DNA from 2 places in the Pseudomonas sp. AK106 genome. Region 2 is predicted to be linked to the other one. Evidence: predicted binding sites of a transcription regulator. Region 2 holds the regulator's gene; the other holds the start of a gene.
What was found. The regulator FliA, encoded in region 2, starts transcription of late flagellar genes. The targets are predictions, from matches to a motif close to CTAAAGTTTNNNNNNNNNNNGCCGNTAA.
Positions count from the first base shown of each region.

Region 1 (5,606 bases), 2.5 Mb from region 2:
TGGAAATAGTTTTCCAGCGTCGGCATGCGCTTGTACAGGAAGCGACGGTCCTGGCAGATGCTGTTGCCGCAGATGGGCGAGCTGCGTTCTGGCACCCACTGCTTGATGAACTCAAGCGTCATGGCCTCGGCTTCGTCGTTGGAGATTTTGCTTTCGCGCACGCGCTGGGTCAGGCCGGAACCGCCGTGCTGGCGGGTGTTCCATTCGTCCATGCCGTTCAGCAGCTCATCGCTCTGATGCACCGCGATGACCGGGCCTTCGGCCAGGGTGTTGAGCTCGCTGTCAGTGATGATGGTTGCCATCTCGATGATGACGTCGTTATCAGGGTCCAGACCGGTCATTTCCAGGTCGATCCAGATAAGATTCTGTTTGTTCTGCATATGTCGGCTCCTCAGCGTTGGCGCGCAGTTTAGCCCACCCGGGCGTGCTAGACTCGCCCGCGCTTTATCAAATCAGCACCTTTATGCGTCTTCAAACGGAACACTGAACACCCATGGCCAAACGCCAACTCAACCGCCGCCAGAACTGGCGCATCGAAAAGATTCAGGGCGAACGCGCCGCGCGTGCCGCCAAACGTGAATCAACCGCTCTCGAAACGCTGGAAGGCGGCGATCTCGGTCCCGAGCAAACGGGCCTTGTCATCGCGCACTTTGGCGTGCAGGTAGAAGTCGAAGCGCAGGAAGGCGAGCTGCAGGGTCAGGTTTTCCGCTGCCACTTGCGCGCCAACCTGCCGGCGCTGGTCACCGGCGACCGTGTCGTGTGGCGCGCGGGCAATCAGGGCATCGGCGTGATCGTTGCGCAACTGCCCCGCGATACAGAACTGAGCCGCCCGGACAGCCGGGGCCAGCTCAAGCCGGTCGCCGCCAACGTTGACCTGATCGTCATCGTGTTCGCACCGATGCCCGAACCCCATGCCAATCTGATCGATCGTTACCTGGTGGCTGCCGAGCACGCGGGGATTCGCCCGCTGTTGCTGTTGAACAAGTTTGACTTGATCGACGATCAGAACGCCCCGGCGCTCAATGCGCTGCTGGCCGTTTATCGCACGCTGGGTTACCCGGTGCTGGAAGTGTCGGCCCACCACGGCGACGGCATGCAGCAATTGCAGGACCAGCTGGATGGCCACATCAGTGTGTTCGTCGGCCAGTCTGGCGTCGGCAAATCCTCGCTGGTCAACAGCCTGCTGCCGGAAGTCGGCACCCGCGTCGGGCCGTTGTCGGAGTATTCGGGCCAAGGCACGCACACCACGACCACCGCGCGCCTGTTCCACTTCCCGCGCGGCGGCGACCTGATCGACTCACCGGGCATTCGTGAATTCGGCCTGGGCCACGTCAGCCGTGCCGACGTCGAAGCGGGCTTCATCGAGTTCAACGATCTGCTCGGCCGATGCCGCTTCCGCGACTGCAAACACGACCGCGAACCCGGTTGTGCGTTGTTGCAGGGCCTTGCAGACGGCCGCGTGCAGCAACAGCGCATGAACAGCTATCGCTCGATCATCGCCAGCTTGCCGGAAAGCAGTTATTGATTCAGCGGTAGTGGTCAATTCGATTTAGGCCTTCACGGCTGAAGCCGGTCCTACTGACTGCGATCCCAGCGCTTGAACTGCGCAAACAAAAACGCCGCGATCATCGCGGCGTTTTTGCGTCTGCTACACAGGCATCAGTTCTTGGTTTCGTCGATCTTAAGCTGGCCCTGATCGAAGATGTTCAGCTTCTGCCGAATCTCGTGGGGTTGGGCATAAGCCTGGGGATCAACTGCCGGTGTGGAAATTGACGCCCCCGGCTGATTGGCCGGTGCGGTAGCGCCAGGTGCCGGCAATGGCGCAGCGGCTCCAGGCGCATCCGGGGTTTGCGGTGCTTCGCCTGAATTCTGCGCGCCTTCGATCCGCTGCTGCGCTTTCTTGGTCATCACCACAATGTCGATGCGACGGTTGATCGGATTTTGCGGGTGCTCTTTGTCGTACAGTGCCGAAGACGCATAACCCACCACGCGCGCCACCTGCTGATCCGGATACCCACCCGCGAGCAGCGCACGACGAGCAGCGTTCGCTCGACCGGACGACAGCTCCCAGTTGCCGAAGCCGTTGTTGCCGACAAAAGGGGTCGCGTCGGTGTGACCACTGATGCTGACTTTGTTCGGCACTGCTTTGATGGTGTCGGCCATCGCCAGCAAGATGTCTTCGAAATACGGTTTGAGCTTCGCACTGCCGATGTCGAACATCGGGCGGTTTTCGGCGTCCGTGATCTGGATACGCAAGCCGTCCTGGGTGATCTCGAACAGAATCTGGTCCTTGAACTTCGCCAGTTGCGGATTCTCGTTGATCTTGTTCTGCAACTCTTGCAGCAACATTTCCAGACGGTCCTGCTCGACCTGCTCGGCGGCGGCGTCCTGCTGATCCGCGTCGACCGGCACACGATCCGGCGAAGGCGTGGATTGCACCTCCGGGTTCAGCGTCTGGTCCGGGGACATTTCCGGCGAACCGCCCAGGTCAATGACGTAGGGCGAGCCGCTGTCGGAAAACCCGACCGGGTCCTTGAAGTAACCGGCGATGGCGAGCAGTTGCTCCGGCGTGGCAGACGACATCAGCCACAGCACCAGGAAGAACGCCATCATCGCCGTCGCGAAGTCGGCAAATGCGATTTTCCAGGCGCCGCCGTGATGCCCTCCGCCATAGCGCTTGACGCGCTTTATGATGATCGGCTGATTATTTTCCATGGATCAACGACCGCGGACAGCTTGTTCCAGCTCGCTGAAGCTGGGGCGATGGGCCGGATACAGAACCTTGCGACCGAACTCTACGGCCAGCGAAGGCGGCACGCCGGACGCGGACGCTACGAGGGAAGCTTTGATCGATTCATAGACGTTCATTTCTTCCTTGGCATCGTGGGCCAGGGAAGTGGCCAACGGGCCGAAGAAACCGTACGCCGCGAGAATACCGAAGAAGGTACCGACCAGCGCCGCGCCGACGTGCATGCCGATCGCCGCTTTGTCGCCGGAGCCCAGGGAGGCCATGGTCACCACGATACCCAGTACCGCAGCAACGATACCGAAACCTGGCATGGCATCGGCGACACCGGTCACGGCGTGGGAAGGATGCTCGAGCTCTTCTTTCATGCTCAGCAATTCCATGTCGAACAAGCCTTCCAACTCGTGGGGCGCCATGTTGCCGGAAGACATGATGCGCAGGTAATCGCAGATGAAAGCGATCATGCGGGTGTCTTTGAGCACGCCAGGGTATTTGGCGAAAATCGGGCTGTTCTCGGGCTCCTCGATGTCGCCTTCGATGGCCATCATGCCTTCGCGACGGCTCTTGTTGAGGATCTCGTAGACCAGGCCCAGCACTTCGAGGTAATAGCCATGGGTGAACCGGGTGCTGAACATCTTCAAGGACTTCTTGATGACCAGCATGGTCATATAGCCCGGGTTGGCTTGCAGGAATGCACCCAGCGCCGCACCGCCGATGATCATGACCTCGAAAGGCTGGATCAACGCTGCGATCTGACCGTGGGACAGTACGTATCCGCCGAGAACGCTCGCGAAAACGACGATGATGCCGATAATTTTTGCCATAGGTAGAAAATACTTACTGAGTCGGGTTCATGGTCATTGTGCGAGAAGCGCTTGAAACTCTTGTCCTGCTTATCGGCATGAATGCGCCAGACTATAGTCAGATCACAGGAAAATGCTGACCGGTGCGTCGCAACGGACGTTGCGCCACGAGGGCCAGCATGATGCCAGTATCCGACATCGATCTAACCTCCCAGCCGTACGGGTGTTGTGAATGCAATCAGATAAAGCTTCTTCGCTACCTGTCCCGCGCACCCTGGATCAATGGATAAAACAACTCGACGGCATCGCCCTGCCGGTGCCCGGGGTGGCGCATCAGCGCGTGCAGGCAGCATTGACCGACAGCCGCCGCTCGCTGCGCGATATTGCCGATCTCATGCAGGACAGCCCGGCGCTGGTGCTCAACGTTTTGCGTGACGCCAACCTGCACAGCCCCGCCACCGCCCAGCCTGCGGAGAGCCTTGAAGTCGCCATCAACCGATTGGGCCTGGCGCGCACCGAAGCGCTGTTGGCGCGACTGCCCAGTGTCGATGCACGGGATATCCCGGTGGCGCTCCGTCAGCTACAGCTGATCAGTCAGCACGCCATGCAGCAGGCTTACGGCCTGTTCGCCAATCAACTGGCGCGGCTGTGGCAAGACATCCATCTGGGCAGCCTGCTGTTTCTGTCGCCGCTCTGGCCGATGGCGCTGGCGCATCCCAAGCTGCTGGAAGAGTGGGAGTTGCGGGTTATCCACAAAGGAGAGTGCGCGAAGGCTGTGGAAAACGCTCTGTTTGGCGTGCGCTTGGTGCATCTGTGTCAGGCCCTGGCACAGCACTGGCGCCTGCCGATCTGGGTGACCCAGGGCTACGCACTGCTGACCTCCCAGCAACGCAATCTGGTGAGAGTGCTGCGCATCGCCCACAGCAACGACGACCCGGTCAAGCAGCAACAGCAACTCGACGCCGACTTGCCGCTGCGCCGCTGGCTCAACCAGCCTGCCAATACCATCCTGCTGGCCAACGGTCTTGCGCTGTCGGCGCACCAGGCTTGGGACACGCCGCACAACCTGCGCTGGCAGCTGCTGACCAGCCTGTATCTGCAGCAGCCACTGGATGATCTCCAGCAGCAGGTTCACCAGAGCGCGGCCGCCAGCGCTCGCCAGCATTCCGGCCCGGATATGTGGCACCCCGCGCAGGCGTTGCTCTGGCCGTGGCATGCGCGAAGGATACATAAAGGCTTGCTGCCCGCCCCGCCACCCTCGCCCGACGCCCTGCAACTGTGGCGCAAGCATTGCGCGGATCTGTTGAAAGAGCCCGGCATTTTCATCAACGCGATACACCTGACCACCTGCGCCCGGGACGCTCTGGTAGCGGCGGGCATGCAGCGGGTGGTGTTGCTGATGACCGATCGCAAGACCGACAGCCTGCGTGTGCATCAGATTGCGGGTGTGGACAAGTCGGCCGCGGCGTTGCTGGTGCCTTACAAAGACAGCACCGTGCTGCAACGCCTGCTCGCCCAGCCCACGCAATTACGCCTGACGCCGGCCAACAACGCTCAGTTTTCGGCGCTGCTGCCGCCACAACTGCGCAATTTGTTCAGCGGCGAGAACCTGCTGATCCGCTCACTGGCCAGCAACGGACGCGTGGTGATGATGGTGATGGCCGATCAGGGCGGTGGCCCGTTTTCCGAGATGTCCGTCCAGGCTTTCGGAAAAACCGGTCAGTGCATCGAGAAAGCGCTTACTGCCTTTAGCCATCGCAATGGCTGACGGCTGAGCTACAATTCGCAACCTTTTCGCGATCCGGAGACGCTAGATGTCTGCCTTTTCAAGCTTGCCGCTGGTCATCGAGCCCGCAGACCTGCAAGCACGCCTCAGCGCGCCAGAGCTCATTCTGGTCGACCTGACCAGCCCGGCCCGCTACGAGGCCGGCCACCTTCCCGGCGCGCGATTCGTCGATCCGAAGCGTACGCAACTGGGCCTGCCGCCAGCGCCGGGGCTGCTGCCCTCGCACACGCAACTGGAAGCGCTGTTCGGCGAACTGGGCCACAACCCCGAC
Region 1 is NZ_CP096426.1:5,032,211-5,037,816, forward strand. Features, by position in the region: gene orn (oligoribonuclease) at 1-380, opposite strand, end outside; gene rsgA (small ribosomal subunit biogenesis GTPase RsgA) at 494-1,525, shown strand; gene motB (flagellar motor protein MotB) at 1,660-2,715, opposite strand; gene motA (flagellar motor stator protein MotA) at 2,719-3,570, opposite strand; gene M1E04_RS22165 (HDOD domain-containing protein) at 3,782-5,317, shown strand; gene M1E04_RS22170 (rhodanese-like domain-containing protein) at 5,364-5,606, shown strand, end outside.
Region 1: motA (flagellar motor stator protein MotA) is a predicted target of FliA. The motif match lies at 3,640-3,667, and genes of this name have one in related genera.

Region 2 (5,606 bases):
TCGCGATCTCTTGGCGATGGTCCCGGAATCCGGTGATCAGGCTCACACCTGGCGCATGCTGCTGGCCCATCTGGCCCGCATGATTGCCACGCCGGACATCGAGCCACTGGAGGAGGGCGGTGTGATTGCCATGGTCGGCCCTGCCGGCATGGGTAAAACCACCACGCTGGCTAAACTGGCGGCCCGATATGTGTTGAAATACGGCGCGCAAAATATCGCGCTGGTGAGCATGGACAGTTTCCGCATTGGCGCTCAGGAACAGCTTAAAACCCTGGGCCGGATCCTCAATGTACCGGTCACCCACGTCGACCCGGGCCAGTCCCTGGCACAGGCGCTGGAGCCGCTGTTGCGCAAGCGCGTGGTGTTGATCGACACCGCCGGCCTGCAAGCCAGCGATCCGGCACTGCGTCTGCAACTGGAAACCCTCGCCGGCCGTGGCATCAAGGCGCGCAACTACCTGGTGCTGGCAACAACCAGCCAGAAGCAGGTGTTGTCAGCGGCTTATCACAGTTACAAACGTTGCGGCCTGGCCGGGTGCATCCTGACCAAGCTCGACGAAACGGCCAGCCTCGGCGAAGTGCTCAGCCTGGCCGTGACACACGAACTGCCTGTGGCCTATCTCACGGATGGCCCACGGATACCGGATGATCTGCATTTGCCGCGTCGGCACCAATTGGTGAGCCGGGCTGTGAGTGTGCAGATGCAGGAAGAGCCTAGCGAGGAAGCGATGGCGGATATGTTTGCGGATCTTTATCACAGCACCGGCAAGCGTGCGGGCTAGGTAGAGAAATGACAGTGGAATTTTCCTGCATCGATGGTCTGCCAGGCATTGTTCAGGCACTGAACGTGCAGCCCGACATGTGGCTTAGGTCTAAGCAAGACAAGGTAAACAATTAACATGGGCAGCATGCATCCCGTACAGGTTATCGCGGTGACCGGTGGCAAAGGTGGCGTAGGCAAGACCAACGTTTCAGTGAATCTTTCACTGGCGCTGGCCGAGCTGGGACGTCGCGTCATGCTGCTGGACGCCGATCTGGGTCTGGCCAACGTCGACGTATTGTTGGGTCTGACCCCCAAGCGCACCCTGGCTGACGTCATCGAAGGGCGGTGCGAGCTGCGCGATGTCCTGCTGCAGGGCCCGGGCGGCGTACGCATCGTGCCGGCGGCATCGGGCACCCAGAGCATGGTCCACCTGACCCCGGCGCAGCATGCCGGGCTGATTCAGGCTTTCAGTGACATCGGCGACAACCTCGATGTGCTGGTCATTGATACGGCCGCCGGCATCGGCGAGTCGGTCGTGAGCTTTGTCCGCGCCGCCCAGGAAGTGCTGCTGGTGGTGTGCGACGAGCCCACGTCGATCACCGACGCCTACGCCCTGATCAAACTGCTCAACCGCGATTACGGCATGAACCGCTTCCGCGTCCTGGCCAACATGGCCCAGAGCCCGCAGGAAGGGCGCAACCTCTTCGCCAAGCTGACGAAAGTCACCGACCGTTTTCTCGACGTGGCCCTGCAGTATGTAGGCGCCGTGCCGTACGACGAATGCGTACGCAAGGCCGTGCAGAAACAGCGCGCCGTGTACGAAGCGTTTCCGCGTTCCAAATGTGCCCTGGCGTTCAAGGCCATCGCGCAGAAAGTCGACACCTGGCCGCTGCCGGCGAACCCGCGCGGTCACCTGGAATTTTTCGTAGAACGCCTCGTGCATCACACCAGCGCAGGGCCCGTCTCATGACAGCAAGTGGCTATCGCATGTACAGCAAATCGTCCAAAGACTCCCAGTATGAGCTGATCGAGCGTTATGCACCGCTGGTCAAACGAATCGCCTACCACTTGCTGGCGCGTCTGCCGGCCAGTGTGCAGGTCGAGGATTTGATTCAGGCGGGCATGATTGGCTTGCTTGAAGTCTCGACCAAATACGACTCCACCAAAGGGGCCAGTTTCGAGACGTACGCGGGTATTCGTATCCGTGGCGCGATGCTCGACGAAGTGCGCAAGGGGGACTGGGCACCGCGCTCGGTCCACCGCAACACGCGCATGGTCAGCGACGCGATTCGTGCAATCGAAGCAAAAACCGGCCGTGACGCTAAAGATCACGAGGTTGCTGCCGAACTTGAATTGAGTCTCGACGATTACTACGGGATTTTGAACGATACCCTGGGCAGCCGCCTGTTCAGTTTCGACGACCTGTTGCAGGACGGCGAACACGAAGGGCTGCACGAGGACGGCGCGAGCCAGTCCCTCGAACCGTCGCGGGATCTGGAAGACGAGCGCTTCCAGGCCGCGCTGGCCGAGGCGATCGCCAACTTGCCCGAACGTGAACGCCTGGTCTTGTCGCTGTACTACGACGAAGAGCTGAACCTCAAGGAAATCGGTGAGGTCCTGGGGGTCAGCGAATCGCGTGTCAGCCAGCTGCACAGTCAATGCGCGGCGCGGTTGCGCGGTCGTCTTGGCGAGTGGCGCGCACGTTCGTGAATCAGGCGCAGGCCATGAGGCCTGCGTGTTTTGCTTGTAAGACCGGCTGTGCAAGACGTGAGCGGGAAGCAAAAGAGACACGGCAGGAGTCGGTCGAACCGGGTCGTAGATGATCCGGTTTCGCTGCGCTCGTTCCGGTCGATTGAAATCCCTTTTTCATGTTCGGCACAGCCGGTATTGATTGGACGCGCGTTCAGGTGCTGAACGCGTTAAAGACTGCTTGGAGGTCGAATTGGACAAGAACATGAAAATCCTCATCGTTGATGACTTCTCAACGATGCGGCGGATCATAAAAAACCTGTTGCGTGACCTTGGGTTCACCAACACGGCCGAAGCAGATGACGGACTCACCGCATTGCCCATGCTGCAAAGCGGCGCTTTTGACTTCCTCGTCACTGACTGGAACATGCCGGGCATGTCCGGCATCGACCTGTTGCGTCAGGTGCGTGCCGACGAGCGTCTGCGCAGTCTGCCGGTGCTGATGGTGACTGCCGAAGCCAAGCGCGAGCAGATCATCGAAGCCGCTCAGGCCGGTGTGAACGGCTACGTGGTGAAGCCGTTCACCGCGCAAGTGCTCAAAGAAAAAATCGAAAAAATATTTGAGCGCGTCAATAGCTGATGTCCGCTGCGAGGGCGCTATGGATTCCAAAGATTCGACAATGGGTGACTTTGAGTCAACCCTGAAGAAACACGCACAAGAGCTGGTCGCGAGCCTTGAAAAAGGCAAGTTCGGCGACGCCGTGCAACTGATCCATGAGCTTAACCAGACCCGCGACCGCGGCCTGTATCAGGAAGTCGGCAAACTGACGCGCGAGCTGCACAGCGCGATCGTCAACTTCCAGATCGACCCGAACATGCCCCAGGCCGAGGAGGTCTCCCAGATCACCGACGCCACCGAGCGGCTGTCGTACGTGGTCAGGCTGACCGAAAACGCGGCCAACCGGACCATGGACCTGGTGGAGCAGAGCACGCCGTTGATGCACGGGCTCAGTGACGACGCCAAGGCGTTGAGCGCCGATTGGGGACGCTTCATGCGCCGCGAAATCAGCGCCGAAGAGTTCCGTGATCTGGCCCGCCGCGTCGATGTGTTCCTGACCCGCAGCGAGAAAGAGACCACCGAAGTCTCCGCGCACCTGAACGACATTCTGCTCGCTCAGGATTACCAGGACCTCACCGGTCAGGTGATCAAGCGCGTGACCACGCTGGTCACCGAAGTCGAGCGCAATCTGCTCAAGCTGGTGCTCATGGCGAGCCAGGTGGACCGCTTCGCGGGCATCGAGCACGACCAGGAAATGTTCCGTCAGCAAAAAGAACAAGAAAAACTTCACTCCAAGGGTGAAGGTCCGCAGATTCATGCCGATAAACGTGAAGACGTTGTATCCGGACAGGATGATGTTGACGATCTGCTATCCAGCCTCGGATTCTGATTCGGTCATTCTGTCTCGGTCTTCAGGTTTTCTGTGAAAGTGGCTGCTGGACCCGCGCGCCAATGCTTCGACGAAAGCAATGCGCGCAGGCCGTCAGTGCAGCCTCCGGATCGGTTTGACGGTTAATTTTAGGAGCACCCCCCAATGAGCTTCGGCGCCGATGAAGAAATCCTTCAGGATTTTCTGGTAGAGGCCGGCGAGATTCTCGAGCTGTTGTCAGAGCAGTTGGTCGAGCTGGAAAGCCGGCCGGACGATGCGGACCTGCTCAATGCAATTTTTCGCGGTTTTCACACTGTAAAAGGGGGCGCCGGCTTCCTCCAGCTCAACGAGCTGGTTGAATGCTGTCATATCGCCGAGAACGTGTTCGACATCCTGCGCAAGGGTGAACGCCGCGTCGACTCGGAGCTCATGGACGTGGTCCTTGAAGCACTCGACACCGTCAACAGCATGTTCGGTCAAGTGCGCGAGCGCTCCAGCGTTACCCCCGCCACACCTGAATTGCTGGCCGCGCTGGCTCGCCTGGCCGAGCCTGCTTCGCAAGAGGAAGTGGCTGCAGCCCCGGTGGTCGAAGAGCCGGTGGCTGAAGCGCCGTCCGAAGACATCACCGACCTTGAATTCGAACAGCTTCTGGATTCGCTGAACGCCGTCAAGGCGCAAGCGGCGGGCGGTCCTGCACCGGTTGCCTCTGCCCCTGCGGCAGCCGCACCTGCCGCAGCGGCTCCCGCTACACCGGCGGGCGCTGCGGCCAGCGATGAAATCACCGACGCTGAATTCGAATCACTCCTCGATCAGTTGCATGGCAAAGGCCAGTTCGCCGTCGATGCCGTGCAACCGCCGGCGGCCGTGACGCCGTCTGCCGCACCGGCCAGTGACGAAATCACTGACGACGAATTTGAGTCGCTGCTGGATCAGTTGCATGGCAAAGGCTCGTTCTCGCCGGATGCCGTTGGTACTGCTGCTCCTGACGCCGCGGCTCATGCTGCTCCTGCTGCCGCTGCGCCTGCCGCGCCGGTTGCACCTGCGGCCCCGTCGAAAGCGGCGGCCTCGGACGAAATCACCGACAACGAATTCGAAGACCTGCTGGACCAGTTGCACGGCAAAGGCAAGTTCGAACCTGCGGTGGCCGCCGCGGCACCGGCTGCGCCTGCTGCACCGGTCAACAAGCCTGAGCCCGTGGCCAAAGCCGAACCCGCCAAACCGACGCCTGCTGCGGCGGCACCGGCCAAAGCGACGCCTGCCTCTGCGCCTGCTCCGGCGCGTGCTGCTGCTCCGGCGGCCAGCGAAAAACCGCCGGCTGAAGCCGAAACCACCGTGCGCGTCGACACCGCGCGGCTGGACGAAATCATGAACATGGTCGGTGAACTGGTGCTGGTGCGTAACCGCCTGGTGCGCCTGGGCGCCAACAGCGCCGATGAAGCCATGTCCAAGGCCGTGTCCAATCTGGACGTGGTGACTGCTGACCTGCAGACCGCGGTCATGAAGACCCGCATGCAGCCGATCAAGAAAGTGTTCGGTCGCTTCCCGCGACTGGTTCGCGATCTGGCGCGTCAGTTGAAGAAAGAAATCAGCCTTGAACTGGTGGGTGAAGAAACCGACCTGGACAAAAACCTCGTCGAAGCCCTGGCCGACCCGCTGGTCCACTTGGTGCGCAACGCGGTCGACCACGGTATCGAGTCGCCTGAAGAGCGCGAGGCGTCGGGCAAGGCC
Region 2 is NZ_CP096426.1:1,877,995-1,883,600, forward strand. Features, by position in the region: gene flhF (flagellar biosynthesis protein FlhF) at 1-781, shown strand, start outside; gene fleN (flagellar synthesis regulator FleN) at 899-1,732, shown strand; gene fliA (RNA polymerase sigma factor FliA) at 1,729-2,472, shown strand; gene M1E04_RS08575 (chemotaxis response regulator CheY) at 2,717-3,091, shown strand; gene M1E04_RS08580 (protein phosphatase CheZ) at 3,111-3,899, shown strand; gene M1E04_RS08585 (chemotaxis protein CheA) at 4,044-5,606, shown strand, end outside.